Regions from separate parts of the Bacillus sp. KNSH39 genome, predicted to be linked through region 1. Evidence: riboswitches for the same ligand, from Rfam matches in the RefSeq annotation. Region 1 holds a riboswitch; each other region holds the start of a gene.
The links. A riboswitch is a leader RNA that binds a small molecule or an ion and turns the genes downstream of it on or off. The one in region 1 is predicted to bind thiamine pyrophosphate.

Region 1 (11,078 bases):
ATTACGTTACCAACAAGAACGATTGTTAAGACAAAATTAATTCCAAGTGCTATATAGTTACGTTTTTTCCCTTTTGCAAATAATGCAAGACCAACAAGCAGTAATGATGCTGCTAATGGGCTAAGGAATAAAATGAATTCTTGCATGAAAGATTCAAGTTTTAAGTCAAAGCTTGTGCGTGTAATAAGGTAAGTTTTCAGCCATAAGGCTAAAGCTACGAATACAGTGAAACGCACATTTTGAAATTGTGATTTCAAGGTTTCTTTCATTCATTTCCACCCTTTCTCTATCAGGCTTGGTCGATTTTGGAGCGAAAAATGCTAAAATAAAAAATACATAGTTTTCTTGGCCATAATTAAAGGTTCTATATTCACCCATATACGACTATAACTATGCATACCCTTTTGGTTTCTTTTGTTGCTCATAAGCATAACGTCATTTCTGTATTATACAACAAAATTCATTTCTGAGAAACACTATAACATTTTACATTTTTTGTATAAGATTTGTCACTACCAGAGAAAACTTTAACATTCGTTTATATGTCCGTCAACTAGAAAATATAACAAAGGTAGAGCAGAATGTTAAGTAGAAGTGAAAATTTTCTTTGTTGAGAAATAAGAAACGAAGATGGGTAAGGGTTATCTAGAAATCTATTATATGAAGGAAATCGTGTAAAAATTAACGAACACTTGTTCTTTTTTAGTTTGTTTGTTACAATAAAAGTTCATTGATAGGTTTTGTGTAATTTCCATGAACTTTTACTGATAACATATTGTAGCTTATTTCTTTTTAAAAATAGGGAGGCTTTTTACATGAAACAAAAATTTTCAGTTGAAGCGTTTTGGAAGAAAGTAAAACATGTTGCAAAGCAAGCAGGGCAGTCGGTCATTTATGCAAGTTTATTACTGTTTTACGTTTTGCAAAGACCAGATGTTCCAAAACGAGTGAAAATTATTGTAATTGGAGCACTTGCTTATTTTATTGCACCGATTGATGCGATTCCAGATTTCATTGCTGGAATTGGCTATACGGATGATTTAGGGGCGTTAACGGCCGCACTAATACAGGTGTCGTTATACGTCAATGAAGATGTGAAAGATAAGGCACGAGTGAAGTTGGCAGAATGGTTTGGTTCGGATATAGACACAACATTTATCGATCAGAAATTAGGTCAATAGGTGAAACCTGTCATAAGGTGACAGGACGAACGTAAGCGAGGAAGTGCATTATGCCATCAGGAAGAACGCATACGAAAATAAACTTAATATCCCTTCCGGTTGTTTTGTTTTTTCTCTTTTCGTATGGATTAACAAATTTTGATTTTTTATTAACTTTTGCAATTGGTTTTTTAGTAGGTACTTCATTTTTAACACCAGATTTAGATACGTACAGTAATGCTTATAACAAATGGGGTTTCTTACGTATATTTTGGTATCCTTATAAAAAAGTAATGCCGCATCGATCTTTCTTTACGCATACGATTATACTTGGTGATGTGATTCGTATTGCGTACATGTTAATCGTCTTTTCTCCATTTTTATTTCTATTAAATGTAATCGCACTGGATGGTAATTTAATAGAAATTGCGAAGAAACATGAGGTTGAAATTGTAACGTTCTTAATGGGAATTGTTGTGGCAAGTACGCTTCACATTATAGCGGATAAAGTGAATACACGCCGAAAGAAAATGATGAGAAAAAAGAAGAAACGCAGAAGATAAAGTGAACGAATTAGGAAAAGGACCCTTGCAATTTGCAAGGGTCCTTTTTTAAACAAACGTTTGTTTAAAATTAAGCTTTCAGTACTTTAATTCCTTTTACAATGTTCCAGATGAAGTAGTATAAGCTGATGATTCCGCAAATAGCTAAGACAATCATTGATCCAATTCCAAGTGTTACATCTGCTTGGTCAGATCCCATGCCCATAATTCCTAAAATGGCTACGCCGATAAATGTAGCAATACTTGGAATGATGTGTGTCCATAGAGCACGTTTTGCATGTGGCTTTGTTTCAGCGTCCCCCACAATCCAAACGATAATTGGGAATAAGATAGGGGCAAATAGTACACTAAAGTACGATAAAGCAGCTAATATTTTGTTTCCATTCATATATATCACCTCATAAATAATGTCCGTTGTTATACTATTATTATGCAATAAATTTTGCAAGCTTTCTATCGATGAACATTACAGGAACATGACGATTTTGTAAGATTTTTTCGTCAAATGATAAAATTTTCAAAAAAATCTTTTTTAATGGAAATTGTTATGGTACAGTATAAATGAAAGTTGTTGAAAACGTTTTCTTAAACGTTTTTTTATTTTAGACTTAAAGGTATGATGACCTGATAGTCTATTGATGAGGTTATTCTATTTAAAAGGGGATTCTTTAGGGGGAGAGAACAATGAACACATGGACACAAGTTTATGATCCATTCGGAAACATTTGGATTTCGGCAGCGGTAGCACTTATTCCGATTATCTTTTTTTCTTAGCTTTAGCAGTTTTCCGCATGAAAGGGTATGTGGCAGGATTTATTACAGTTGTACTTACAGTTTTAGTAGCGTTATTCGCTTATAAAATGCCGTTCACGATGGCAATGGCAGCGACCGGATATGGTTTCTTATACGGATTATGGCCAATTGCTTGGATTATCATTATGTCGGTATTTTTATATAAAATTTCTGTGAAAACAGGTCAATTCGATGTGATTCGTGCATCGGTATTATCGATTACGAACGATCATCGTCTACTCGTTATTTTAATTGGATTTTCATTTGGAGCATTTTTAGAAGGAGCGGCAGGATTTGGGGCACCAGTAGCGATTACAGCAGCACTTCTTGCGGGGCTTGGGTTAAATCCTTTATACGCAGCAGGTCTTTGTTTGATTGCAAATACTGCACCAGTGGCGTTCGGAGCGATGGGAATTCCGATTACAGTTGCTGGACAAGTAACAGGTATTGATCCACATAAAATTGGACAAATGGCTGGGCATCAATTACCGTTCCTATCATTATTTGTGCCATTCTTTATCGTATTTTTAATGGATGGATTTAAGGGGATACGACAAACGTGGCCTGCGTTATTTGTAGCGGGTAGTTCATTTGCGATTACGCAGTTCATTACAGCGACATTTTTAGGACCAGAACTTCCGGATATTACATCGGCACTTGTAAGTTTAATTAGTTTAGCGCTGTTCTTAAAAGTTTGGCAGCCGAAAGAAATTTATCAATCCGGGCAAGCAAATAGTGAAGTAGCAGCAACAACGACAGTAGCATCGATGCCGAAATTAACGTTTGGAAAAGTAGTGAAGGCATGGTCTCCATTTATCGTATTAACGGTTATGGTAGTCATTTGGAGCCAAAGTTTCTTTAAGGCATTATTCGCTCCAGGAGGGGCTTTAGCAAGTCTTGTATTTAAGTTTGAAATTCCAGGTCTGCATAATCTAGTAATGAAAGCAGAGCCGATTGTAAATAAATCAACGCCTTACGAGGCAATTTTGAAGTTTGATGTATTATCAGCAACCGGAACGGCGATTTTAATTGCTTGTATCATTTCCATGTTTATTTTGAAAATGAATGTAAAAGATGCAGTAGTGACATTTAAAGAAACGTTAAGCGAATTAAAAATGCCAATTCTATCTATCGGATTCGTACTAGGGTTTGCATTTATCGCAAACTATTCTGGTCTATCTTCTACGTTAGCGTTAGCATTAGCCGGAACTGGCGGCCTATTCCCGTTCTTCTCACCATTCTTAGGCTGGATTGGCGTATTCCTAACAGGGTCTGATACGTCTGCAAATGCACTGTTCTCAAATTTACAAGCCATTACAGCGCAGCAAGTCGGCGTATCTGAAGTGCTTCTCGTTGCAGCAAATACAACAGGCGGTGTAACAGGTAAAATGATTTCCCCGCAGTCGATTGCGATCGCTTGTGCAGCGGTTGGTCTTGCTGGAAAAGAATCGGATTTGTTCCGTTTTACAGTGAAGCATAGCTTATTCTTCGTAATTATTGTTGGTATTATGACGTATGTGCAGGCGTATTATTTAACGTGGATGATTCCGTAAAGAGCAAAAGAAATAAGCTTTGAATTTTTCAGATTATGGTGTATGATGGGAAAGTATTGAAAATTAAATCAGTGATAAACTAGGGGTGCCTAACGTATGCGTAGGCTGAGAGAGAAGCGCGTGAACTTCTTAACCCTTTGGACCTGATCTGGCTCGTACCAGCGTAGGGAAGTTAACGGCTTTACATAATGATGTCTTTATGAGCCAGGTCCTTATTTTTTTATGGACCTGGCTCTTTTTATTTTGGCATACGCTGGCCATATCTCGTCCTTGTCACGTACAGGGGGGCAACAAAAATTATGAAACAATCTGTTTCAGCTGAGCAAATTGAATTGAAATCGAGTTTACCAGGGAGTAAGAAAGTATATGTGGATGGGCCACGAGAAGGCATGAAAGTACCGATGCGTGAGATTGAACAAAGCGAAACAAATGGCGTTCCAAATCCGCCAATTCGTGTGTATGATACGAGCGGCCCTTATACGGATCCTGAGTATAAAGTGGAGTTAGAAAAGGGGATTCCAACGCCGCGCCATTCTTGGATTATGGGGCGTGGTGATGTAGAAGCATACGAAGGGCGTGAAGTGAAACCAGAGGATGACGGTGTGAAAGTGGCTTCGAAACATACACCTGTTTTCCCGCAGATGGATCGCAAGCCACTTAGAGCAAAGCAAGGTGCAAACGTTACGCAAATGCACTATGCACGTAATGGCATTATTACGTCTGAGATGGAGTATGTTGCGATTCGTGAAGGGGTAGAGCCGGAGTTTGTTCGTAAGGAAATCGCAGAAGGCCGCGCTATTTTACCAGCGAATATTAATCATCCAGAAGCTGAACCGATGATCATCGGGCGTAATTTTCATGTGAAGGTAAATGCGAATATCGGAAACTCAGCTGTATCTTCTTCGATTGCAGAAGAAGTAGAGAAGATGACATGGGCAACGCGCTGGGGTGCAGATACGATTATGGATTTATCTACAGGTAAAAATATTCATACGACGCGTGAGTGGATTATTCGTAACGCACCTGTACCAGTTGGAACTGTACCGATCTATCAAGCGCTTGAAAAGGTAAACGGAATTGCAGAAGATTTAACGTGGGAAGTATATCGTGATACGTTAATTGAGCAGGCGGAGCAAGGCGTTGATTACTTTACGATTCACGCTGGTGTATTGCTTCGTTACATTCCAATCACGGCAAAGCGTACGACAGGTATCGTTTCGCGCGGTGGTTCGATTATGGCGCAGTGGTGTTTATTCCATCATAAAGAAAACTTCCTATATACTCACTTTGAAGAGATTTGTGAAATTATGAAGCAGTACGATGTTTCGTTCTCTCTTGGAGATGGATTACGTCCAGGGTCTATTGCAGATGCAAATGACGAAGCACAGTTTTCTGAGCTTGAAACACTTGGCGAATTAACCAAAATTGCTTGGAAACATGATGTGCAAGTTATGATTGAAGGACCTGGACACGTACCGATGCACTTAATTAAAGAGAATATGGAGAAAGAGCTTGATGTTTGTCAGGGCGCGCCGTTTTACACACTTGGGCCGCTAACGACAGATATTGCACCAGGTTATGACCATATTACATCTGCAATTGGAGCTGCGATGATTGGCTGGTTTGGAACAGCGATGCTTTGTTATGTAACGCCGAAAGAACATTTAGGTTTGCCAAACAAAGATGATGTACGCACGGGTGTTATTACGTATAAAATTGCAGCGCATGCGGCTGATCTTGCGAAAGGACATAAAACGGCTCATCAGCGTGATGATGCACTTTCAAAAGCACGCTTCGAATTCCGTTGGCGCGATCAATTTAATTTATCTTTAGATCCTGAACGTGCGATGGAATATCATGATGAAACGTTGCCTGCAGAAGGGGCAAAGACAGCTCACTTCTGTTCAATGTGTGGACCGAAGTTTTGTAGTATGAGAATTTCGCATGATATTCGTGAGTATGCAAAAGAAAATGATTTAGAAACGACAGAAGCAATTGAAAAAGGAATGAAAGAGAAAGCAGAAGAATTTAAAGAAGCTGGTAGTCATTTATATCAATAATATGTTACACCTCTTTACTTGATTGATCACACTGTAGTACCTAACTTTATTATAGAAGAAGCCCCATTTGCTAAGACGGTAGCAAATGGGGCTTCTGTTGTTTATAAGGCAAAGAAGAGATGTACCCAGTAGAATAAGAGGAATAGTGTGACGACTGTTGTGAGCGGGATAACGATAAGGGATACACTTAAATAGTCTTTCCATTTTACTTTAATTTTGTTTTGTTTCAGAATATACATCCAAATGAGTGAAGCTAGTGTACCAATTGGTAGTAATAGTGAACCGATGTCACTACCAATGATGTTTGCAAGATAGATTGTTTTTAATGTGACTGGATCTAGTCCCATTTCTGTTAATGTGATTGTACCAATCATAAGGGCAGGATGGTTATTGAAGACGTTAGAGAGGATGGATACAAGTCCGCCCATTGCAAAGCTAGCATAGAGTAGATGCTGATTCACAATTGGCTCGAGCCATTGTACAAGTGCAGCTGTTAATCCTGCGTTGTGGAGTCCGTAAATAATGACGTACATAGAGAAGGCGAAAATTAAAATGTGCCACGGTGTCTTTTTCAAAATGTCGACAGGATTTGTTCGTAAGTAGTACCATCTCCAAATGAGAAGAACGAGTGAACCAAGTACTGCAACGATTTCAATTGGGATGGATAAGAAGGATGCAACGAATAGAAGACAGCGCATCAGGAAGACGAAACCTAATACTTTTAACATGAATCTTGTCCGTTTTTGTTTCGTATCAACAGAATTATTTCCTTTTAGTGGATGGAAGTTTTTCGTGAAGAAAATTTCTTCAATATCATATGAAGAAACAGGTAATTTTTTCGGAAGTTTTTTCTTCAAAACTGTATACATGAGCCATGACATAAATAATAAGCCTAATGTTGCAGGTACAAACATCATAGCAGTATGCATATAAAGAGTCATATTAACGATATTTAATGCAATTAAGTTTACGATATTACTTACACCAATTGGTGCACTAGATGCGGTAGCGATTAAAGCTCCGCTTAATAAATAAGGAATTTGTTGATGTGGTTTTAATTGAAGGTTTTTTAGAAGAAGAATTAAAATGGGAGTTGTAATTAAAATACTACCGTCGTTATTAAATAAAAGAGTCATAAGAAAACATAATAATTGAATATACCAGTATAGACGGCGTCCAGAACCTTTCGCTAGATTTGCCAGTTTCGCTGCGGACCAATGGAAGAAGCCGAAGCTTTCTAATATAACTGCCATAACAATAGTTGCTAATATTGTTATGGAGGCCCCTCCTATTTTACTAACAATATCTATGACGTCTGGTTTTGACACAAGTCCAGTGATTAGGATAATGCCAGCACCAATTGCTGCTGGCCACGCCTCATTTAAACCGCGAGGCCGCCAAAAGATAACAATCATCGTTAAGAAGAATACAATAATAGTAATCCATATTTCAATGCTCATATTTTGCCTACCTTTCTATTTTCCCTTGAACAGATGTAGCTTGTCTCAAGTTTATATTGGTAGTATATTCAGCGAAAAATAAGAAGAACTAGACGTATAACGAGATGAACCGAATATGTGTTTTTCATGCTAAAGGACAAGTGTCACGAATAGTGAAATAACTATTATGAGAGGAATCTATAAATTATTGGGGCAGTAAAATAGTAAATGAAATTTATATGGGCAATTATGGAGATATATTGGCGCAACTTAAAATATATCAGCGATTATTGAAATATATTGGCGATTTTTAAAATATATCGACTTATCGACAAAACATGACAAAAGGAGTCTATTCCAAAATGCCTTTTGGGACAGACTCCAAGACTATATTATTTTTCCTTCAAAAAAGTACGATCCTTCAAGAATAAATTCCAGAAGAAAATAAATCCTGGTAATAAAATTGCAATCCCAATTGCGTATAGAATGAGCAGTGCATAGAACGTTTCTGTCGTTGTAAAGCTTGTAAATACAGTTACGTCAGGATAAATAATATACGGTAAATGGGCGACGCCGTAAGCGTAGCTTGCAAATGCATATTGAGCGACGACAGCTAAAACGGCAATGCGAGGGTATCCTAGTGTATTGTATTTTTTGTTTGTCCACCAAAGGGACGAGTATCCGATAACGAATAAAACAATAGAAACTGTAAACCACGGGAATTGCTTTATTAATCCTTGCATAAGCCAATGTGTTTCTGGATCCATTACAACGAGAGCGATGATCGCTGTAACGAGTGTTGCAGGACCAAGGATGATGGCATTTCTTCTATAAATTCTATACGTATCTTCTGAACTTTGTTCTCTCGCAAAATCAGCGAGAAAGAGAGAGGAGAGAAACAGTTCAGACGTTAGTCCGAAGAGCATATAACAGTAGATAACCGGGCTAGAAAGAAGTTTTCCATACAGGAGTACTTCTTTTCCTTCAGACATTGTAATATAGGCTCCCTCTGTAACGGGTAAAACGGTAATTAATAGTGCTGGAATTAAGAGACCAGTAATACCTGAAATAACCCGAAGAAGGTACTGATATTTTGGTAAGGAGTAAGCAAATACCATAAACGTACTACGTACTGCAACGAGCACTAAAATTAACATAACTGGTACGAACATTACTGTCGCAAGAGTAAAGGCCGCTTTCGGAAAGAAGCCGAGAAATGCGACAACGACGAAAACAAGAAACGTATTTGTTACTTCCCACGTTGGTGATAAGTACCGATTCGCAAGTTTGGCAGCGAGCGTTGGATGTTTTGCGTATACCATGCCCCAAAAACCAGCTCCAAAATCGATGGACCCTAATATACTGTATACGAAAATAAGGGCCCATAAGATGATGATTGCAATACTTTCCTCATGCACGAGAATCGCCTCCTTGGTGTTGTAAATCATTCTTTAATGGATGTCTTCTAAAGAATGTCCGTAGAACAAAGACTGTTAAAATAGCGAGTCCAATATATAAAATGATGAATAAAACAAATAAAGGACCGACGAAATCAGCGCGAGTAGAAGCATCGACTGTACGTTGCATACCATAAATTGTCCATGGCTGACGACCGCTACAACTGAAAATCCATCCGAATTCAATACCGAGCATCATAATTGGTCCGCATGCGGCAGCCCCCCAAAGTAACCACTTCGGTAGTTCTGTCCCCTTTTTTCGGTAAACGAAGTACCAATATAAGAGAGCAATTGCTGCAACTGCAAAGGTAAACGCAGCAGTGCCGACCATTAAGTTGAACAGTGTATGTGTATAAAATGGTGGCCATGTTTCTTGTGGGAATTCATTTAGACCTTTTACGACAGTGCTAGGGTCTAGTCCCACTAATAAGCTAAGCATGTTTGGGATTTCAAGTGCATAGTTTAGTTCAAGTGTATTAGGATCCACAACCCCGCCAATGGATAGCGGTGCGTGTGATGTCGTTTCAAATAAAGCTTCAGCAGATGCAAGTTTTTCAGGTGAGTGTTTATGTAGGGCGATTGCCGATTCGTGCCCTGAAAGCCACATCGTAGCGCCTGTAATAAATGTCACGACAAGCCCTAATAGTAGCCCCTTTTTATGATAAGCAATTTCACGTGTACTTAAATTTTTCTTCAATAATTTAAATCCAGCGATAGAAGCAATGACAGCCGCACCAGTTGCATAAGCCGTAATAACGACATGGAATGCACTTGTGCCAAAACTCGGATTAAAGAAAGCTTTCCACGGATCAACGTTAAAAACAGATCCATCTGGATTCATTGAAAAGCCTGCTGGTGTATTCATCCATGTATTTGCTGATGTAATGAGCACGGCGGATGCCGTGGCACCAAGCATGACGAAAAATAGCGAGATTAATCTCATAAATGGAGGAAGTTTATCAGCTGCATATACGTAAATCGACATGAATAAAGCCTCCAAAAAGAAGGCGAAAATCTCAATTTGGAAGGGAACAGAAATAACTTGCCCAACAATTTTGGCGAAACCAGGCCAAAGAAGTGAGATTTGCACACCAACGATTGTTCCAGTTGGAATTGCTACACCGAGAAGAATAGCAAACGCCTTTGTCCATCTTTTCGCCATAATGGCATAGTCGGAGTCTTTCTTCCAGTGATAGAGTATTTCGCTTATAAAAATCATCAATGAAAGACCGACCCCAAGTGTTGCAAAGATAATGTGGAATGCTAATGAAGAACCAAAAAATGCTCTTGCTAATGTTACCGTATCCATATGTAAACTCCTCTTCTTTTTTGCCATTATTTTCTGATTGAATTGGAAGATTTATTCAAAAAAACTACCAAAAATATATATGTATTTAAAAAGTGAATATGATAATATAATGTTGTAATATTTTGAATAGAAAGAAATAAATAGTTGGTCATGTTTTGTTTGTTTTTTGCTCAGGAATCTTTTATAATCTTTTATGCGAACATAAGTTCTTTTTTCGGAATCAAGAAGTTTATGTGAAATGGAGAGGGTGTTTTATGTATCCTGAAGTCATTAAAAAGATGGCATTTTCAAAAGAGCATAGAGATTTATTATTGAAGCTATATAATAAAGAAATTACACGTCGTGAATATGATCGACTTGTACAATCGCTATATAAACCTTCTAAAGAGGTTTGCGGGGGATAGAAATGCGGGAGACAATCTAATAGATTGTCTTTTTTAAATTTATGTATGTTCTGATAAAATTAAGGTTAGCCTTACTAGGGAGGTGAAAAGATTGCGGAAACGTTTATATATAGGGATTGGAGTTATCTTCTTAATCGCTTTAGGTGGAATTGTATTTTGGTCAGCTTTACAAGGAAACCGTACAGAAAATTTTATTTTAAGACATATGGTGAATGACAATGGAACACTTGCCACGTATCGTTTAGTAGATACTAAGGCAGGTACGGGTGAAGCTAAGGGACGTGAAGCTTTATCAGAATCGGCGGGATTATGGTTACAGTATACACTTGATAAAGATGATC
Region 2 (11,078 bases), 720 kb from region 1:
CTAGAAACCTTACATTTATCAGCTAATGCGCCTTGTGAAATATTATTTTCAGTGCGTAATTCATAGATTTGATTTTTCACACCATTGCTCCTAACCTGTAAAATCGTTTTTACAACATCAGTATATAATTGGCTCATATAGTTGTCAAAAGTTCCTCAAAGAAAAAGGGAGCAATATTGCTCCCTTACAATAGTTATTTCGAAGCTAACGAATTTGTTAGTGCCTCTTTATTAGCAACATCTTCTTTTTTTATTTGCATACGTAGAACTGGCCCTATCGCTAATAAAATAAGTGCCATTGCTATACAAAACACAGTAACTAGTGAAGTTAGTTCCTTTAATCCTCCAGCTAGTGAAGTTCCAATTAGCATTGCCCCCATAAACAGTGGTAAAATCGTCCCATTTACTCTTCCAACCATATTTTCTGGTACAAGTTGAATCATAAGCGTACCGACAACAATATTAACACAAGCTAAACAAATACCTGTTCCAAACCTCATGAAACTAGTAATCCAAAATGATGTAGATAGCCCTTCTACTAAAAATGACATTGCTAATATGCCCATACCGAATACAAACATTTTTTTCGGATTCACTTTTGAAGCGAAAATTGCAGCAACAATACCACCAATTAACATACCTATTCCATCAGCTGCAGCTAAATATTGAACTGCTTCCTTTTCCATTCCAAGGCGTTCTATTACAAGAAACACCTCTAATGGAGTTGTTAATCCAACAGCTAAGCCTATAATGGTGAAAGTGATCGTAATCATACGTAAATTTTTCGTATGAAGAACATACTTCCAACCTTCTTTTATATCATTTTTTAATGAATCTCTCGCCACTTGCTCTTTTTCAACCCATTTTGGTAAAAATGAAAGGGCGATAGCAGATAACAAAAATAAAATGATTAAGCTATATAGTGACGTAAATAAACCAAGTTGTGTATACACAAGCGATCCTACCACTGGTCCAAAAATTAGAAATAATGACTGTAATGTTTGGTTAAATGCAATCGCATTTGCTACCTGTTCTTCTTTTACATAGCGCTTAAATATACGCGAAGATGAGGGCTGAGAAAACTGACCTACAATCGCGGAAATGAGTGTTGCAAAAAATATAGCCTGCCAATAATCCAGCTTTAACAACAGGACAATTCCTATAATAGACAGTACACTCAACACATCTCCAGTGACCATTGTTCTTTTCGGATTCCAGCGATCAGCTAGCGCACCACCGATAAACGAGAAAATAAAAATAGGTGCATATTCCATAACTGATAACAAAGAAACAGAAACCGGATCATTATTCGTTCGCTCCATTATAAAATACAAAAGAGCCATATTTCTGATCCAAATTGCAAATTGTTGTAAAATATCAGACGCCATAACGAGCATAAATGCTCGGTTTTTAAATAAAGCGTTCATTTTCATTCCCCTTTCACAAACCGACCGTTCAGTCTAATTTATTTTGTAAGAAAAGCAACTGACCTATTATTCAGCTGCCATTCCTTTTAACAATACATCTATTGCCTTTTTATAAATACGCTTCAACTCTTTATAATCTAGCTCGTAGTAAAGTACTCCAAGCCCTGATAATAATCCATTCACAATATACATAAGATCACGAGTATTATCTTCACGGAACTCTCCAGACTGTATACCTGCTTCAATTAATTTCTCAAACATAACATATGATTCTCTAGTTAAAGCTAATAGTTCCTCCAAAATCTCTTTACTTACAACTTGACTCATAGAGAATTCCTCTATGGCATTTGAAATTGGTTGCTGTATGTCCTCTACATGATATTCCGCGAGACCATATAGTTTTTCAGTACTAGTGCTATACAACTTCTCTTTTTCATTCCATTTTTCAAGCCAATCATACGTATGCTGTTTCACTACAAATAAAAATAATTCTTCTTTACTTTTAAAGTGATAATAAATACTTCCTTTACTTCGCTCTGTAATTTCACAAATCTCTTCCATAGATGTAGCTGCGTAGCCCTTCTGTGAAAATAGACTTTCTGCTTTGTATGCAATTTCTTTCTTTATCTCTTCTGCGCTTCTTCTCATATTCACACCTCTTTAAACCGACCGTTCAGTCTAATAATAACAAATCAAAAACCTCTATCGCAAGAGGCTATATTCCTTATTTAAGAAAACGTACTTTCAAACCAAGTTCGAATCATATGTATTGTTCCAAATTTAAATGCTAATTTAACAAGAAATACGCCTCCCGCAGCTAATAAAAATAACACTACTTTCCCCTTATTTTTCACTTTCGGTTCCCTTTTCATTTCCATTCCCCTTAGTATGTTAAAAATATTAATCAAACGTTTGTTTAACTGTGTTTATGTATATGTAAGCCGACTAATCAAACGTTTGTTTAAAAAGAAATACGCCTATATAAGGCGCATTTTCATCAATCCCCACCGCCACCGCAGCTTCCTCCGCTATCTCCCCCAAAAGAGCCTCCACAATCATGTGAACCGCCATCATGCGAGCTATCATTATCCGATCCAGCAAAGAAAAATAATGGTGATGAGCTGTTAGATGAATTATGTATGTTATTTTGTTTCGCCAAGTTCACCTTCTTTTTGTTCGATCGAACTGCTGTTACGATTATTCCAACTACAACAAATAATAGTATGACAATAATAAATCCCATATAAAAGCCTCCCCTATTCCTCGAATAATTGAATGATTCTCTCTAGATTTTCAAATGAAATGAAGCGTGATTCACGAAGAATTTCTTTTCCATTATGAAATAATAAAATTGTTGGCCCTGTAAATACTCCATATCGCCCCGCAATCTCTTGCATGTCTTGTAGTAATATCTCTATTTTCTCTACGTAATCATAATTCTCTAATACGCAATTTACTTTTCTTAGCATAACATCACAAACACCACAATTTTCCGTTTTAATAAACAGAAGTACCAATTGTTGTTCTTCGATATAGGTCGCTAATTCTTCTATCGTTTTAAATGTAGTCATCTTATCCCTCTTAGCGTAATTTACGAAATAATTTGCCTTGATACATACGAAAAGCTGAACTATCTTTAATCTTTCTCTTTTCCATTACCTGCTGAAAACGAAGAGTTTTTGCTGTAAACTCTTCTCGTAATTTCTTTCTCTCTTCTTCATCATAACAGCAAGCAATTAGATCCTCTATTTTTAATATATCTTTTTGTAGTTCCATTTCTGGTGGAATCATTCCCGCATTTTTTTAAATTTTATAACTCATTCTAAGTTCTGGAGGTACCATTGAAAGATCTTCTAATTGTAGTGGTTTTCCTTTTCCCGGAAGATAATCAAGATCACCATTCCGTATTGCTTGTCGAATTTTTTCTTCAGCAATGTTCAAAAACACATCCACACTATTCCCTCCTTTACATATTTTTACTATTATTTTACATGATATTTCCTGATCTTTCTACGTCTTTAATAATTGGCTCCATACAATTTTTTCTCAAATTTATTTATAATGAGCTTTTTCTTCCCATACCAATCTTTCGTTTTCATATATAGTTTGTATTCAAGCCTTTTTGTATTGAGAAAGTCTTTTTCAACTTAATAAAGCGTTTACACTAAATCTTACATTTGTTACGATTTAATCACCCCCAGCTCCCTTGTATAGACTTCGTGATGTCTGATCATTTTATTTAGATGTTTCATACGTCTAGATTCATTTTGGTTTATTGGCGTATGCCTTTAAATATATCTTTTATTTTGAAAGGAGAAATGGCTATGAGGTCTCAAAAATTCACACTGCTATTACTATCTCTACTACTTTTCTTACCTCTTTTTCTCACAAATTTTATTACTCCAAATCTCGCATTAGCAGATTCACCAAAGCAAAGTCAAAAAATTGTTGGGTACTTTCCTTCGTGGGGCGTTTACGGACGTAATTATCAAGTTGCTGACATTGATGCATCAAAGCTTACTCACCTTAACTATGCTTTCGCGGATATTTGTTGGAATGGAAAACATGGAAACCCTTCTACTCATCCTGATAATCCAAATAAACAAACGTGGAACTGTAAAGAATCTGGTGTACCATTGCAAAATAAAGAGGTTCCTAATGGTACTCTCGTACTCGGTGAACCATGGGCTGATGTTACCAAATCGTATCCTGGCTCAGGGACAACTTGGGAAGATTGCGATAAATATGCCCGTTGCGGAAATTTCGGGGAACTAAAACGATTAAAAGCTAAATATCCTCACTTAAAAACAATTATTTCCGTTGGTGGCTGGACTTGGTCTAACCGCTTTTCTGATATGGCCGCTGATGAAAAAACAAGAAAAGTATTTGCTGAATCTACAGTAGCTTTTCTTCGCGCATATGGGTTTGATGGCGTAGATTTAGACTGGGAATATCCGGGCGTTGAAACGATTCCTGGTGGTAGTTATCGTCCTGAAGATAAACAAAATTTCACTCTCCTTCTTCAAGATGTCCGAAATGCTTTGAATAAAGCAGGTGCTGAAGATGGCAAACAATATTTACTAACAATCGCTTCAGGCGCAAGCCAACGCTACGCTGATCATACAGAGCTAAAGAAAATTTCTCAAATACTCGATTGGATTAATATTATGACATATGATTTCCACGGCGGATGGGAAGCTACTTCTAATCATAATGCAGCTCTATATAAGGATCCAAATGACCCAGCAGCAAATACGAATTTTTACGTAGATGGTGCTATAAATGTTTATACAAATGAAGGTGTTCCAGTCGATAAACTAGTATTAGGCGTACCCTTTTACGGACGTGGCTGGAAAAGTTGTGGCAAAGAAAATAACGGACAATATCAACCTTGCAAACCAGGTAGTGATGGGAAACTTGCTTCTAAAGGTACTTGGGATGATTATTCTACCGGTGACACAGGTGTGTATGATTACGGTGATTTAGCAGCCAATTACGTTAATAAAAATGGTTTTGTACGCTACTGGAATGACACAGCTAAAGTACCTTATTTATATAATGCAACTACAGGCACATTTATTAGCTACGATGACAATGAATCTATGAAATACAAAACAGACTATATAAAGACGAAAGGTTTAAGTGGAGCAATGTTTTGGGAACTAAGCGGAGATTGCCGTACAAGTCCAAAATATAGTTGCAGTGGTCCAAAATTACTTGATACGCTAGTAAAAGAATTACTTGGTGGACCTATTAGTCAAAAAGATACTGAGCCACCAACGAATGTTAAAAACGTTGTAGTTACGAATAAAAATTCAAACTCAGTTCAATTAAACTGGACTGCATCTACTGATAACGTAGGAGTTATGGAATATGAAATTACTGCTGGAGAAGAGAAATGGAGTACAACAACAAATAGCATTACAATTAAAAACTTAAAACCTAATACGGAATACACATTTTCAATAATTGCCAAAGATGCTGCTGGAAATAAATCACAACCTACCGCTCTTACTGTCAAAACGGATGAAGCTAATACGACACCTCCTGATGGAAATGGTACTGCTACATTTTCAGTCACTTCGAATTGGGGCAGCGGTTATAACTTCTCGATTATAATCAAAAATAATGGAACGACTCCTATTAAAAATTGGAAATTAGAATTTGATTATAGCGGTAATTTAACACAAGTTTGGGATTCTAAAATTAGTAGTAAAACAAATAATCATTATGTAATTACGAACGCAGGATGGAATGGTGAAATTCCTCCTGGTGGATCTATTACAATTGGCGGTGCAGGAACAGGTAATCCTGCCGAACTTTTAAATACCGTCATTAGCGAAAACTAGACGTAATATCCATTAATTAATTCACTAAAGTTTGAATTTAGGTTTGAGCAATACCTCCTAAATTCAAACTTTTAATTTTACGAAAAATCAAAAATATCATAATAACCTATTATAATTATATTTAATTTCTAATATGAAGTTTATATGAAGTTCATTTGAATTTTACATGAATTTCCTTTAATTTCTATTGTCTTCCTATAATATCCATATTATCCTTTACATAAAGGAATTATTTTCATTCCATTTTGAACTATCTATATATATAAAGAAAGATAGTCACCTGTTAGGGAAAGGCTTTCGTATTATAAATATAACAAAAGAAAAAGCACGCTTATAAGCGCACCATAAGAGTGCTTCTTCATACAATTCTCATGTAAGAGTTCTCGAAAATCATGTTAATCACAAAGAAAAGGCATTAGCTCCTAAAAGCTAATGCCTTTTCTTTATTCATATTGTTCAGTATTCCAATCTTCTATATTCCATACTTTTGTTATCCACGATTCATAGAAAGAAGGTTCATGTGAGACAATTAAAACCGTTCCTTTGTATTGTTGTAACGCTTCCTGTAAAGCCATCTTAGTTTCTACATCCAAATGATTAGTCGGTTCGTCTAAAATTAAAACATCAGCTTTTTCTATTTTTTCATATAAGGAGCTAACACACTTAAAATCTCTTCTTTATCCTTTTTTAATTCGAGTGATGTTAACATATCCATCGTTCTCGGCCTAGGTAATTTCACTTGTACCTCGCCAACTATTGACGCTGGTCTTTGAGATAAAATAAATACGCGATCTGAAAGCAAGATTGCCTCATCTAAGTCATGTGTCACCATAACGATTGTTTGCTTTTCTTGATGCCAAGAGTTTAAAAGCCAGCTATGTACTTCCATTTTTGTAAATGCATCTAATTTACCAAAAGGCTCATCCAGCAGCATAATTGGCTTTTCACATAAATATGTGCGCAGAAAACTAATTCTTTGACGCATACCACCAGATAATTCATCTGGATAATGGTCTGCATATTCATCTAGTTGGAACTGCTTTAATGCTTCCATTCCTTCTGTCAGCCTTTGTTTTTTCGGCTTTCCTTCAATTTCTAACGGAAGAACGATATTTTGCAAAGCTGATCGCCACGGTAGTAATAAATCTTGTTGTGGCATATAACTAACAACATCTTGCTCTTGTACTTGCTTATCGTTATACGTTACGTTCCCGCTTGTTGGTTTTTCAACATTTGCAATCATGTTTAATAATGTGCTTTTCCCGCAACCACTTGGTCCTACAAAGGAAACAAACTCTCCCTCTTGTATAGAGGCACTAATATTCTCTAATACATTCTTTCCGTCAAAAGATTTCACTATATTTTTTATTTGTAATCCGCTCATTTTTCACTTGGAAGGAATTCATTTGTAAAAGCATCTTTTACATCGATTTTCTTTTTAATAACTTTGTTGTCATATAAGAAATTCATGTAATTCGTCCAAATTTCTTCCTTCTGTACTCCCCATGCTTTAGCATCATCTTGATACTTCGTACTTAACCATTTTTGGCTTTCTTGAACTAAATCTTTATTTACATCTGGAACAGCTTTAATTAAAATATCAGCAGCCTCTTTCGGTTCCTTAATTGCAAAATTATAACCTTCTGTCGTTGCACTCATAAACTTTTTCACAAAGTCTTTATCTTGCTTCGTATGTTTTTCACTCGTAATAATAACAGGACTATAGAAATCAAGCGCTGGATCTAAGTCCTTCACCATAATCGTATTTAACTCTTTTCCTTGGCGCTTCGCTTCAATACCATCCCAACCGTAATAAATCCATTCGAAATCTGCATCACGACCGATTGATTTAAAGAAATCTGTTTGTCCTAAGATGATTTTTTCAACTTTATTAAAATCAGCTTGATGTTTATCCATAATCGTCTTTAATGTCGCTTCTTCCGCTGGTCCTCCCCAGCCGCCGTAACGTTTACCTTCAAAATCTTTCGGTGACGTCATATTATCTTTCTTAAGCGATGCAAACGCTGAAGTGTTATGCTGAATAATCGCTCCTACAGATACAACAGGAATTCCTTCCACACGAGCTAACGTTACATTTTCTTGTGCGCTTATTGCGAAGTCTGCTTTTCCTGATGCTATCATTTGCTCTGCTGTTACATTGTCACCTGGTTGAATAATTTCTACATCTAATCCTTGCTTTTTGTAATAATCTTTCGTTTGCGCTACATACAAGCCAGTATGATTCGTATTTGGAAACCAATCTAATACTACTTTTACTTTTTGATCTTTACTTGCACTTTCTTCTTTCTTCGCCGGATTACATCCAGCCACACCTACCGCTACTAAGGCAGCTAACATAACTTTCAAACCTTTTTTCATTTTCTGCCGTCCTTTCTATATATCCATGGTGCTGTTATTCTTGCCATAAACTCTACGATAAAATACAGGCATAATGTCACCATAACGATGATTGCTGCAACACCAAATACTCGGGCAGTCAAAAAGGATTTTGTAGCCCTCGTAAGCATAACGCCTAATCCTTCACTTGCACCGAGCCATTCTCCGATAATTGCCCCCATTACGCTATATGTAACTGCAATTTTTAAACCTGAGAAAAAGTATGGAAGCACTGCTGGAAATTTTACTTTCTGGTAAACTTGCCATTTTGTCGCCTTCATTGTTTGTAACAGTTTCAACATGTTTTTATCTACTGTTTGAAAACCTTCTAAAATACTAAGCGCAATTGGGAAGAAACAAACGAGTATTACGACCATTACTTTCGGCAACATCCCATATCCAAACCAAATAATAAATAGCGGTGCAAGTACAACAATTGGAATTGTTTGCGAAATAACGAGCAATGGATTTATTAAAATACGAAATAACGGTATAACGTCCATAATAATTGCGATGCTCGTCCCCAATAAAATTGCAAAGAATAGTCCAATTATAACTTCCTGCAGTGTTTGCATCGTATTTGGTAATAGTAAATCTTTCATCCCAATTAATTCTTGAACAATGGCAGAAGGCTTTGGTAAAATCCACGGTTCGATTTTAAATAATGAAACAGATCCTTCCCATATCGCAATGAGAAGGATAAGCCAAATAGTTGTAATAAGTTTAGATTGCTTCTGGTTTTGCATATTCATCACGGTACTTCCAAACCTTTTCATCTATCGTTACACCAGTGCTTGGACGATAATGGATTTTAATAGAAGTAATCACTTCTTCTGCTCCAGCATCGACGCAAGCTTGTTGCGCACGTTTAACGACATCAAGAAGTACATCTAATTCTCCTTCCAAAGTTGTTTCCATTGCCCCTACTTCATAACGAACTCCCGATTGTTGCACAACTTCAATTGCTTTATCGACAACAGAATATACATCTTTCGTTTTTGCTTGTGGTACTACTGAAAATGACATTGTAACTTGTTGTGACATAATAAAATCCCCCTTATAAAAATAAATTTCAAAAATAAGAAAAGGCTTTCCTACTGCGTAGGAAAGCCTTGTATGCAAGTTATTACAGAATAACATATGCTACATCACTTTAAGTAACTCCCTACGCTGGCATTATCCAGATCAGGTTGAGGGTCGATGTTTACTTACATCCTCTCAGCCAATTGGCTCCCCGGTCCTTAATTCGTTTTCATTGTAGCATGATTTATTTTATTGAACAAACAAAAGCATGCATAATCATTTCATTATTTTTGGAAAATAACCAACTTTTTCACCATGAGCTAATAACTGCTGAATAAATTCTTTATTAATTGCTGGTACTATCAATTCTTTTTTCTTAATCCATTTATTCGTTCTACGCGTACCCATTACAATTTCAGATTGCTGCGCTCCATCTCCTGCAACTTGAGAAGCAATTAACTCTGCTATTACTTCATTTCCCTTCGCTAATGCAAGTCCGGTATTTACATATTCTGAAAGTGGAACCATTTCAAGATTGTATCCACACTCTCCAATTAGCTGTATAAATTGTTCAAACTCAATTTGATGTGGATGACAAATATGTAACGTCTCTCCTATAATTTGCGCATCTTGCAAATACGATACAATTGATTTACTAGCAAAATCAATTGGTGTGAAATCAACTTTCCACTTCACATTTGGTGCTTTCCCAATTAATAGCATTGTTTTAATAAGACGATAAAATGCGTTTCCTTCAATATTTTGTTGGAACGAACCTGTTTCTGAATGACATGCTAAATTACCTGCACGATAAATATTTCCACGCAAACCATTTTTCATTGCTTCACGAACAATGTTTTCCGCTTGTAGTTTACTATTTGAATATACATTCTCTAAGTCTACACTGTAATTAAAATCACCAGTTTTCATGTATGTATCCCATTGATCTACCGCTAATTCTAACGGGATACCAATTGTAGAAATAAAATGGAATGTAGCACCTTTCTCCGCTAATGTTAGCATACGGCTAGTTCCTTGGACATTTATATTTTCAAATTGTTTTACATCTCCAAAATGTCTTACATCTGCACCGCAATGAATTATCGTATCCATCTTAGAACTGATGAACATAAATTCTTCTTCGCTCATCCCAAGATACTGTTCTCCAAGATCACCAGCTACGGCCTGTATACGCTGTAACCATTCTTCACATATATCATTAAAGTAGCCTGTTAATGTATCTATAATTCTTTGCTGCACATCTTTAGTTGGTCTTACTAAACAATAAATAGTAGCAGATGTATCTCTCAACAATTCATATAATATGTGTGATCCTAAATAACCAGTAGCTCCTGTTAAAAAGACATTTGAAATCTGGTTTTCTTCCAAAACGTTTGCATACGTGATAGTATCTGGTTCGTGAATCACTTTATATTCACGAAATACTTCTTCTTTCTCTACTTTTACTTCTCGCTCAATTCGAGCTAATCCATATATCGTTCTTTCTTTAAAGAAATCTTGAATTGTTAAATGTGAGAAATCTTCTTTTAACAATGTTAAGACTCGTAATACTTTTAATGAATGTCCACCAATTGTAAAGAAATCATCATGCACTCCAACTTTTGAAATTCCTAATACTTCCGCCCAAGCGTTCGCTATTTGTTTTTCTGCTTTATTAGAAGGTGCAACATATTCTTGTAGCCGAACCGGTTCATACTTTTCTTCTAACTGAGCTAACTTCTTAACATCAATCTTTTTATTAGGTGTAAGTGGTAATTCATTAATATAAATTAGTTTAGATGGCACCATATAATCTGGTAATTGCTCTTGTAACTGATAAACTAATTCTGGTATTTCTTTTTTATTTAAAGTTGTATAGAACG
Region 3 (11,078 bases), 380 kb from region 1:
TACTAAGGATTGGTTAATGGTGTTTCAACTTGTTGGTGTAGGTTCATTAGGTGTATGTAATGATATTCAAGTATATGGAGATAGAATTACTCATTCAATGGGTGATGATTGCATTTTACAATTAAATGATGGCAATTATGAGTTATTTAATGATGAAGGTGAATTTATGCCGAATATTTATAACGGCAGTTTAAAAATTCGTGAGCAGCATTTTGAATATGAATTTACAGAAGAGGATTATATAAATAATGGAATAGAAGTACAAACGACAGAGCATTATCCAACATACTTTATGCGTATGCTTGCTACTAATGAAGAAGTTAGAACATTATTATGGTGGAGTAAAGAAGAGATTTTAGAAGAGTTCAGTTTAGAAGGTAATTGGGAACTAGCGTATGAAACGGAAGAATGGAAACATGTTGAAGACGAAAAAGTAAGTGAAAATGAATTCTTCCAATCAGTAGCCGCTGCAATAGAGAAGAAAGATCCACGTATTATTGTGAAGAAGGATTCTAACACGCATTGGAGAAATTGGGTAGCGTTTGATTGTGACTGAAAAGGATAGGAGAAAGAATAATAAATGAAAAGAAGAAGAAAATCCGGAGAAAAAGTACAAATGCATCGTTTTGCACTACCTCTATGCTACGGAAGTGAAGCACCATATTATTATTACGAGGTAGCGCCCCATGAAAGAGAGGAACGCTTCCATTTAACATCAGAACTTTGCGTAATGGACGATGAGCATTACTTTATTAGAGGTTGTTTAGAGCTTCCTATCATTGACTACCACGAAAACTTCATATGGACTGTTTGGGTATCACTTAGTAAAGAAAGTTATGATGAAGTATTAGAAAAGTGGGATGAGAGAGGCCGAGAAAATAGTGATCCTTATTTTGGGTGGTTATCTGTAGAAATGCCAGTTTATCCAGAAACATTAAATTTAAAAACAAATGTACATATAAGAGAAGTTGGAACGGCACCGTATGTTGAATTAGAGCCAACCGAGCATCCTTTAGCAATCGAACAAAGAAATGGAATTACTTTAGAGAGAGTTAAAGAAATACAAGAAATGATTCAAAGACATAGCTAGATTAGAAGAGAAAAAACGAGTGCTAGCACTCGTTTTTTTCTTTACACAACCGCAGGATTATAAATCATCGTAAAGTGTCCTGGTAATAATTCAATGTGACAAGGTGTATGAAGCGAACTTTCTCCATCTGTATCTACTTCTTTTTCTTCTTTCGTTTCAATATGAATGGATTTTGCTTTTACGTGGAAGATGTCATTTTCATTTGAATCCTCGAATAGTTTCTTTCCGATGTAATCTTTAAATGCTTGAATACCTGTTGATTTGACTACGAAAATATCAAGTGTTCCGTCATCACATTTTACGTTCGGAATAAAGGATGGAATACCACCAAGATATTCACCATTTCCAACCATGACAAGGACAGCTTCGTCTTCATATACTTGTCCGTCATAAGTAATTTTAACTGGGAATGTTTCAGCATTTTTTACAGTTCGAATTGTGCTTAAATAGTAACCGATTTTACCAAGCTTTGCTTTTTCATCTGCATCGATATTGTTTGATACTTCAGATACGAGACCAATCCCCCAGAAGTTTAAGAAATGTTGTCCATTTGCTTTTGCAACGTCAACTGGTTTTATATGTTCTTCTGTAATAAGTTTTGCGGCTTCTGCAATGTTTTGCGGAACGCCAAGTGTGCGAGAGAAGTCGTTGCAAGTTCCGCCTGGAATGATTGCAAGTGTAGGTCTAGTTTCAAGAGGTGCTAAGCCATTTGTGCATTCAAATACAGTGCCGTCACCACCAAAGACGATAATTAAATCTACTTTACTAGCAAACTCTTGGCAATATTTTGTTGCATCACCTTGTTTTTTCGTATGAAGGATATGTAGATCAGGAAAAGCTGCGGCAAGAGGTGGTACGATTTTCGTTAAATTTGTATGTAAGTCACCTTGTCCAGCTTTCGGATTTACGATGAGGAGTACTTTTTCAAATTTTGTCTTTGTCATTTTTTTCTCTCCCTTTGTCTTTTACGAATTGTGATAGAAAATAAACTTCCACCAGTAATTGATGAAAGTTTATTTTATTATATTATTCCGTTACAACTGAAGCGATAAATGGTAAGTTACGATATTTTTCCGCACAGTCGATACCGTATCCAACGATGAATTCGTCTGGAATTTGGAAGCCAACATACTCAGCTGTTAAGTCTACTTTACGACGTTCTGGCTTATCAAGTAATGTACAGAACTTGAGTGCCTTTGGTTTATGCATAAAGAAGTGGTCTTTTAGGAAATGAAGTGTTAAACCAGAATCGATAATGTCTTCTACGACAATTACGTTTTTGCCAGTAATGTTTACGTCGATATCTTTTAGTAGTTTCACTTTTCCTGTTGTTTCTGTTTGATTTCCGTAGCTAGATGCAGAAATAAAGTCAATTGTTACATCATTTTTGATGTGACGAATTAAATCAGCAGCAAATACGAATGAACCTTTTAATACTGCGATAACTACGATTTCTTCTCCTTCAAAGTCACGTTCGATTTGAAGTGCTAATTCTTTAACTTTTGCTTGTAATTGTTCTTCAGAAATTAAAGTGTCTTTTATTTCAATATTCATTGTAATCCTCCTACAGTGTAAAACTTGCGAACATTTCGACTGTAAAGGATAGAATAGAAAAAGTCAAAGGAGATAGTAATTTTTTACAAAGATAACGACAAAATCATCTGATGATATGATATACTAATTATATTAAGAAAACGCTTCCATAAAGGGTGAATATGATGAAGAAGAAACAGTACACAAGTGTAACATTTATAAAAGCATTACTTTTAACAATTGTTCTTGGCCTGTTGGCTTACGTAATTGATGTACCTGCGATTCGTATTTCATTAATTGGAATGACTTTAGTGTTAGGAGCAATTTCGCACGGTATGATGTCGCAGCTAAAAGAAGCTGGACTTGATGATATGAGAGATCATATAGATAAAAAGTAAGAAACCTTCATTATATAGAGTGAAGGTTTTTTTGTTTCTTACAAAAATGTAAGGTAGTTGTAAGGCAAATCGATAGTTGCATAATAGCATTTTGGATAAACTATGGGTGTAAGGTAAAAGGCAAGCATATTTTAGGTAAATTAAGTTTTAGGCACTCTATATGTGAAAAAGGAGTAGGAGGGCATGGAGAAACGTTGGACGACCTTTTCTTTTTTAGCGACTAGTAACACCGTAATGCTAGATGGAAAAATGGATTTTTTGCACTTGTTTGATCGTGAAGATGATCATTCTTCTTCTAAATTTACAATGAAATGGAATAAATGGAGCGAGAGTTGTAGGTTTGAAGAAGAGGCCCCTAACGAAGAGCAAAAGATTATTTTAACAAACCCTATTAAAGCGTGGGTTGTTCAACGTCGTAAGTGTAACGTCAAAAATCACTTCAAGAAAACTGAGCCGAGACAATTAGTTATCGCTCCAACCCGTTCTACTTCCAAATCACGCGAAAGTAACATGTAAATAATTGAGACACACACCCGAAAAAAACATCGTACATATTGCGATGTTTTTTTCTTTTTCTACAATGAAATCTTTAAATGAAATATATTTCATCTGCATCTTATATTTATATCTCTTGTTTATTCTAGTGATACATCCGATGCGAAGTGATGTAAAACGTATAAAAGGAGAGAAATAAAATGAAAAAGAAACTATTACCAATTTGTGCAATGGCACTTTTAACAGTAGGATATTCTTCAGTAGCGAGTGCAGATACTGGAACAGTAACAAAGGAAGAAGCGCAAGTGCAACAAGATAAAGCTAAAAAAGAAGAAGCAATTAAGGAACAGCAAAAGAGTGATGAGGAGAAAAAGCAAGCAGCGCAAGTACAAGAAAAAAGTGATATGGCTAAAAAAGAGGAAGCAATAAAAGCTGAGAAAAAAAGTGAAGAAGAGAAAAAGAGAATAGCGCAAGAACAGTTAAAAAACGATATGGCAAAAAAAGAAGCAGCGATAAAAGCCGAGCAAAAGAATGAAGTAGCTAAAAAAGAAGTAGCAAAGCCAGTTGTACAAGGTGAAAAATTACCAAATACAGCATCAAATAATGTAGCAATGATGGGATTAAGTGCATGTCTTGTAGCGGTAGGTACATTATTTGGTTTGAATCGTCGCAATAAGATTAAAGCGTAAATAAAATATTTTCCTATAAAGAATGGGATAATTTCATATATTAAAAATGGTAGGTTACTCCTACCATTTTTGGCATGGAGGAATGAAGAATGAAGTTACTCAATTATATCGGTATCATATTGATGGCTATAGGGCTATTCATGGGATCCTATTATGCTGTGGAATGGTATAAAGGAAGAAGCTCTGCCGGGCAATTAACTGCAGAAGAAATAAAGAGTCTTAAAAATATACAAGATACTCAACTTTCTCGTGAAACACCTGTAACTTCTCAAGTGCCTTCTTCTCAAACAGAGCATAAAGAAGGAGAAAAGGTAGCGATGTTACATATACCGAAAATAAAGAAGAAGTTTTCTATATATTGGGGAGCGGATGATACGACTTTGAAAAAAGGAGTGGGTATGTTCGTTAGTGATTTAACGACAACTCCATCTGGAGGGGGACATACTGTACTAAGTGGACATCGAGATACTGTATTTACAGATTTAGGAGAGTTGAAAGAAAAGGATACCCTTGTTTTAGAGTATGATAATAAAACGTACACATATGAAATTCAAAAGACATGGATTACTCATGCGGATGATCGTACTGTTATTATAAAAAAAGAAGAACCGATATTAACAATGACAACTTGTTACCCATTTAATTATATAGGGAATGCACCAGATAGATATATTATCGAGGCGAAGTTAACTGGCAGTTATTCAAAGTGAAATTATAGTTTCTGAAAGCGGGAGGGGGATATATAAATTATGTCAAAAAATATTTTAATTGTTGAAGATGAAGACATATTACGTGAAATATTAAAAGATTATTTTTTAAGTGAGCAATATGTAGTGTTTGAAGCGAGGGACGGGAAAGAGGCTTTAGTTGTATTTGAAGAAGAAGAGGTTGATTTAGTTATTTTAGATATTATGTTGCCAGAACTCGATGGATGGTCTGTTTGCCGAAGAATTCGAAAGACGTCCGAGGTGCCTATTATTATGCTGACGGCGCGCGTAGATGAAGACGATACGTTACTCGGTTTTGAACTTGGGGCAGATGACTATGTGACGAAGCCGTATAGTCCGCCAATTTTATTAGCAAGAGCGAAAAGGTTATTAGAAAGCAGAAAAGTGACAAAGCAACTTTTAGAGAATGAAGATGATACATTATCAATCCACGGTATTCACGTTCATTTTCCGTCTCGCACTGTTACGGTAGATAGAACCGATATTAATTTAACGCATACAGAATTTGAAATATTAGCGTATTTCATGAAAAATCAAGGAATTGTTTTAACGCGAGAGCAACTCATTTCAAGAATTTGGGGATATGAATTTGCTGGCGATGATCGAACGGTGAATAGCCATATTCGTAATTTAAGAAATAAATTAGGAGAGAAAGCAAAGTATATTACAACTGTAGTACGAACTGGTTATAAATTTGAGGGGAATATATGAGAAAAGGGATTGTTCTAAAATTATTTACTCTTACAACAGCATTATGCATGTTAATTTTAGCGACGATATTTATTGGACAAACGATATTTTTTAAACAATATTATGCGAATCGAAAAGTGGAAGATATTAAAGTGAATTTAAATTCCTTTGAGAAGAACTATTTAAATCATGCAGGAAATGCAGAAGAAATTCAGAAACTAGAGCAAGACTTTTTAAGAGAAAATAATACGTGGATTACGACATTAGATAAGAACGGGAATTTAAAACATGCAGATGATTTTTATTTTGAGGTAACGATAGATCGTAGGCAACAAAAGAGCTTTGGACAACAAATATTTAAAATTCCTTTAGGCAATCTCGTCAATATAGAGGAGATTGATAATAAATTATCGGAGCATTTTTTAGGGCAAGAAATTTATTTTTCTGGAGTGAGAAAAGAAGATAGTTTTATTCCATTTTCTTTTTCTTTATCTAAGCAGAATTTAAGCGGATCTAATAAACCGTTAGAAAAAGCATTTAATGAGAAAATGAGTAAATTAAATGAGGAGAAAAAGAAAGCAGCTGTGGAACAAGTTGGTAAGGAAAAGAAGCCGGCTGTTCGGGAGCAAGCTGCTCAAGAACCAGATGTTTACATAGGAGGGCGTGTTACGAAAGTACAGTTTCCAGATGTAAAAGGCCCCGTAAATCCAATTTATAAAAACACTTTATTTTTGGATAGTATAAAAGAATTTCAAACGGATGTGTTACTAAAAGAGAGTAATCAAATAGAGTATTCAACAAAGACAATGGACTACGAAAAGAATGATATAAAATATAAATTATTAATGAAACCAATAAAAGAAAAAGACGGATCGGTAACATATATTTATGCGATGGCTTCTTTACAGCCGGTAGATGAAGCTGTACAAATGGTGCAAGATTATTATATCTATATCATTGCATTTGTAGTCGTTCTTATTTTTCTAGCTTCGTTCTATTACTCAAAACAAATTGCAAAGCCATTATTGAAAATAAATGATACAACAAAGAAAATAGCGCATTTAGACTTCACAGAAAAAATACCGATTACTTCGAAAGATGAAATTGGAGATTTATCGAAAAATATTAATGTGCTATCAAATAAACTCCATTCGCATATTGGACAGTTAGAAGAAGATATTGAAAAGGAAAGAAAGTTAGAAAAGACGCGAAAAGAATTCATTTCTGGTGTTTCACATGAATTAAAAACACCGCTAAGTATTATGAAAAGCTGTATTTCTATTTTAAAAGATGGGGTAGCTGAACATAAAAAAGAGTATTATTTTCAGGCGATGGAGAGAGAAGTAGACAAAATGGATACGTTAATTTTGGATATGCTTGAGTTAGCTAAATTTGAATCTGGTACATATAAAATGAAAAAAGATTCGTTTTATATTGATACAGTAATTGAAGGTATATGTGAACATCTATCTGTGGAAATAGAGAAAAAAGAACTTCATATTCATAAAAATATAAGTTCATTTGAAGTGATTGCAAATCAAGGCCGGATTGAACAAGTCATCGTGAACTTCATTACGAATGCTATACGATATACACCAAATAAAGAGGATATTATTATTTCTACAATAGATGAGAAGAATCGTATAAAAGTGTGCATTGAAAATAAAGGTACTCATATTGAAGAAGAGCAATTAGATAAAATTTGGGATCGTTTTTATCGCGTGGATACAGCTCGTCAGCGTTCACAAGGTGGGACGGGGCTTGGGCTTGCTATTTCAAAGAATATTTTAGAACTACATGATGCTGAATATGGGGCAGAAAATACAGAAGATGGTGTATTATTTTATTTCTATTTACCGAAAAAAGCGTAGACAATATGATCTATGCTTTTTTAATTTATTTTCATATTATCTTTACCTAATCTTTATTTTTAATCAGTATAATTTGTTTAGAATATGAGGTTATGTAAGGAGTCGATGAACCGTGCATAGCAATTGGCTAAGTATAATGGTATTTATTTTCTTTTGCGCATTTATTGTATTTTTAATTGATATTACGATATGAAAAAAGAGCGCTCATTAAGCGCCCTTTTTTTGTGTATTCATTTGATAAGCACTGATGCTTTTGAATAATCGTGGTGAAGTGATAAATAAAAATATAAGTAAAACGGTACATAAAATAAAAGAACCAAGCATTGTACTTCCATTTACGATTAATGAATATAACACAGCTGATTGACCTTTCGGCGCATATTGTCCCCAGAAAATAATGCCGGCAATAAAGTGGCAGAAATAGCGAGCAAAGCTACCGATAAATGTAGCAAGGATAATATAAGCAAGGACTTTCTTACCCTGATTTTGTTTTGATGAATGTTTGTGTTTACGGTTACCTAAATTTGATTGTTCTAAGCTATTTTCATTGGATGTTAAAAGTGCTTTTTGAATTGGACGATAGAATAAGCCAGCAAATCCGATAAAAGCAAAGGCAATGAAGTACTCAATGAATGCTTGAACAGGTGTTAAAATATAAGCATCTCCCACGACAATTTGTAATAGTCCCCAAACTAAACCGCCTAAGAAAGCTGATTTAAAGCCCCAGCGGTAAGCAATAATAAAAATAGGAATCATAGCGAATGAGATAGAACCGCCTGTTGGAAGTTTAAGTGATAATGGTAAAATATCGATAATCATGGCGAAGGCTGCAAGAATAGCAGATTCGATCATCGCTTGTAAATTGGTGTTACGCATGTTGTCTCCCCCTAAATCCAAGTTGTACAAAAAAAGAATAGATATCATAGGAGGATACGAAATACGTAAATAAAAATGAGGTATGTATTTCGGACGTTTGCACAATCCCTGCGTTAGCATTAACTAACAGGTTCGAAGGGTCGGAACGAAGTGTTCCCTCTCAGCGGCATGGCTCCCCCAGTGATAACGAGATTCTTTATTTGTTATTGTTTATTGTAAGCGAAATGGATGAGAATGGCAAACGAATACAGTATGACAATAATTGAAATAGAATTGTAGCGAAATGTTAATAAATATGAAGCAAAAGGGTATAGTACAAGAGAAATTGGGTGTGGTATAATTTTTTTGAAAATAATTATCATTCTCTTCTGAGGGGGAAGGTTATGAGCTTAGTAGATATTAAAATTGGAGAGAAAGTGTTAGTAAAAAGTATTCAGTCTTTAGATCAGCTATTAAAGCGTAGACTAGCTGCTTTCGGTCTTGCTGAAGGAAGCGAACTTCGCCTGAAACAGAAAGCGATGTTCAAAGGTCCTTGTACATTGGAGTGTCGTGGACAGTTAATTAGTATTCGTCATTGTGACGCGAAAATGATAAAGGTGGAATTAGCGTGAATAAGGTAGCTTTGCTAGGGAATCCGAATACAGGGAAGACATCATTATTTAATGCACTTACTGGTTCTTATGAATACGTAGGAAACTGGAGCGGTGTAACAGTAGAAAAGAAGGTTGGTAAATTAAAAGATAGACAAGGAACATTAATTGATTTGCCAGGTGTGTATGATTTAAATCCAGTTTCACGTGATGAAGGTGTTGTAACAAACTTTCTATTAACAGAAGAATTTAATCATATGTTAAATATCGTAGATTCCTCGCAGTTTGAAAGAAATATGCATTTAACGTTGCAATTACTTGAATTTGGTAAGCCAGTCTCAATTGGTTTAAACATGGTTGATGTGGCGAAGCAAAGAGGAATTGTCATTGATGTAAAACGATTATCAGAGCTATTAGGTGTAACAGTCGTTCCTGTTGTTGCAAGAAGTGGAAAAGGCTGTGAAGAACTGCTTACGACTCTTAAAAAAAATGACAAAAAAGAGAAAAAGCCATTCCTTATTTCATATGGTGTACAAATGGATGAAGGAATTGGAGAAGTAATTGCTCTTTTAGAGACAGCGAATTACGAGCATCCGAGATGGTTAGCACTTCAATTTTTAAGCAATAACGAAGTAGTAGAAAAAGAAATGAAAGCATTACCAATTTATAAGGAACTCATAGCCATTCGATCTCGCTTAGAAGGAAGACTTGATTGTACGTTAGAAGAGCACATTTACAAAACTCGTGAAGCGTATATTGAAAAGTTAAAAACAAATGTTATGAAGCATGAGAAAGAAGGAAAAATTCCTTTTTCAGAAAAAATTGATAGATTAATTACACATAAAATTTTAGGACTTCCAATCTTTTTAGCAGTTATGTTTTTTATTTTTCAGGTTACGTTTACGTGGATTGGTACACCTTTATCGGATATGTTAGATGAGTTTTTTGGTGGCCAGCTTACGGATTGGGTGACGGCTGGACTTACAAGTATTGGAGCTTCTGATTTTATTCAAGCACTAGTTACAGAAGGTATTATTGCCGGTGTTGGTGCTGTATTAGTATTCGTACCACAAATCTTTGCACTATTCTTTTTTATTTCATTATTAGAAGACTCAGGGTATATGGCGCGAATTGCAGTTGTTATGGATAGAATTATGGAGTTTTTCGGCTTAAACGGAAAAGCTTTTATTCCGATGATTATCGGTTTTGGATGTAACGTTCCAGGTATCATGGCTGCGAGAACGATTGAACAGGAAAAAGAACGTTTACTTACCATTTTAGTAACACCATTTATGTCTTGTTCAGCACGATTACCTGTATATGCATTATTTGCGGGCGTATTTTTCCCGCATAGTCAGGCGACTGTTGTATTTTCTTTATATGTTGCAGGGATTGTTCTTGCGTTATTAGTTACAAAAATTATGTCTCTTACAATTTTGAAAGCGGAAAAGTCTATTTTCGTAATTGAATTACCGCCTTACCGTGTGCCACAAGCAAAAACATTATGGCTAAGCACGTGGGAGAAAGGAAAAGGATTTGTTCGTAAAGCTGGTACATTCATCTTTGGTGGTTCGGTTGTCATTTGGTTATTAAACTATGCAGGTCCATCAGGATTTGGTGTTGATATGGGAGACAGTTACTTAGCGATGATTGGTGGATTTATCGCACCACTATTTGCACCGCTCGGCTTCGGAACATGGCAAGCTGCAGCATCCCTTTTAACAGGATTTTTAGCGAAGGAAGTTGTCGTTTCTACAATGGCAATTATTTATGCAGTTAAAGAAGAGGTGCTTGGAAATGTAATGGGAGCACATTATACAGCATTATCAGCTTATGCATTTATGTTCTTTATTTTATTATATGTTCCGTGTTTAGCGACGGTAGCTGTTATTAAACGTGAAACAGGATCAGCGAAGTGGACGATTTTCTCAGTCGTTTATCCACTCGTAGTTGCTTATGTATTAACGCTCATTATATACCAAGTTGGATCCTTACTCGGATTCTAGAAGGAGATGTATTGTGATGATGGTCAATATTATAATTGGAGCTATCATTTTTGGTTATGCAGCATATACGTTAGTTAATTTTGTAAAGAGAAGTAAAAAAGGAAAATGCGCG

Region 2: it holds a riboswitch for thiamine pyrophosphate, as region 1 does, so the genes downstream of both, ACUL40_RS21930 (MTH1187 family thiamine-binding protein) here and thiC (phosphomethylpyrimidine synthase ThiC) in region 1, are expected to answer to the same signal.
Region 3: it holds a riboswitch for thiamine pyrophosphate, as region 1 does, so the genes downstream of both, thiT (energy-coupled thiamine transporter ThiT) here and thiC (phosphomethylpyrimidine synthase ThiC) in region 1, are expected to answer to the same signal.

Annotation. Positions count from the first base shown of each region.
Region 1 covers NZ_JBQXYO010000001.1:3,569,251-3,580,328, reverse strand. The annotation lists gene ACUL40_RS18365 (LTA synthase family protein) at 1-269, opposite strand, end outside; gene ACUL40_RS18360 (YkvA family protein) at 816-1,181, shown strand; gene ACUL40_RS18355 (metal-binding protein) at 1,232-1,723, shown strand; gene ACUL40_RS18350 (DUF4870 domain-containing protein) at 1,794-2,111, opposite strand; partial or broken gene lldP (L-lactate permease) at 2,408-4,068, shown strand; TPP riboswitch at 4,140-4,255, shown strand; gene thiC (phosphomethylpyrimidine synthase ThiC) at 4,368-6,128, shown strand; gene ACUL40_RS18335 (arsenic transporter) at 6,230-7,588, opposite strand; gene ACUL40_RS18330 (cytochrome d ubiquinol oxidase subunit II) at 7,960-8,985, opposite strand; gene cydA (cytochrome ubiquinol oxidase subunit I) at 8,978-10,333, opposite strand; gene ACUL40_RS18320 (hypothetical protein) at 10,588-10,737, shown strand; gene ACUL40_RS18315 (transcriptional regulator) at 10,829-11,078, shown strand, end outside.
Region 2 covers NZ_JBQXYO010000001.1:4,291,697-4,302,774, reverse strand. The annotation lists gene ACUL40_RS21990 (helix-turn-helix transcriptional regulator) at 1-137, opposite strand, end outside; gene ACUL40_RS21985 (MFS transporter) at 194-1,426, opposite strand; gene ACUL40_RS21980 (TetR/AcrR family transcriptional regulator) at 1,493-2,074, opposite strand; gene ACUL40_RS21975 (hypothetical protein) at 2,155-2,298, opposite strand; gene ACUL40_RS21970 (hypothetical protein) at 2,424-2,669, opposite strand; gene ACUL40_RS21965 (thioredoxin family protein) at 2,683-2,997, opposite strand; partial or broken gene ACUL40_RS21960 (DnaJ family domain-containing protein) at 3,008-3,379, opposite strand; gene ACUL40_RS21955 (glycosyl hydrolase family 18 protein) at 3,751-5,775, shown strand; partial or broken gene ACUL40_RS21950 (ABC transporter ATP-binding protein) at 6,219-6,413, opposite strand; gene ACUL40_RS21945 (ABC transporter ATP-binding protein) at 6,410-7,159, opposite strand; gene ACUL40_RS21940 (ABC transporter substrate-binding protein) at 7,156-8,154, opposite strand; gene ACUL40_RS21935 (ABC transporter permease) at 8,151-8,924, opposite strand; gene ACUL40_RS21930 (MTH1187 family thiamine-binding protein) at 8,896-9,216, opposite strand; TPP riboswitch at 9,318-9,419, opposite strand; gene ACUL40_RS21925 (non-ribosomal peptide synthetase family protein) at 9,472-11,078, opposite strand, start outside.
Region 3 covers NZ_JBQXYO010000001.1:3,184,314-3,195,391, reverse strand. The annotation lists gene ACUL40_RS16380 (DUF7003 family protein) at 1-556, shown strand, start outside; gene ACUL40_RS16375 (DUF2199 domain-containing protein) at 581-1,090, shown strand; gene ACUL40_RS16370 (diacylglycerol/lipid kinase family protein) at 1,132-2,034, opposite strand; gene hpt (hypoxanthine phosphoribosyltransferase) at 2,117-2,644, opposite strand; gene ACUL40_RS16360 (hypothetical protein) at 2,806-3,021, shown strand; gene ACUL40_RS16355 (hypothetical protein) at 3,205-3,537, shown strand; gene ACUL40_RS16350 (LPXTG cell wall anchor domain-containing protein) at 3,717-4,205, shown strand; gene ACUL40_RS16345 (class D sortase) at 4,295-4,915, shown strand; gene ACUL40_RS16340 (response regulator transcription factor) at 4,955-5,644, shown strand; gene ACUL40_RS16335 (sensor histidine kinase) at 5,641-7,494, shown strand; gene thiT (energy-coupled thiamine transporter ThiT) at 7,702-8,370, opposite strand; TPP riboswitch at 8,458-8,559, opposite strand; gene ACUL40_RS16325 (FeoA family protein) at 8,754-8,981, shown strand; gene feoB (ferrous iron transport protein B) at 8,978-10,966, shown strand; gene ACUL40_RS16315 (FeoB-associated Cys-rich membrane protein) at 10,983-11,078, shown strand, end outside.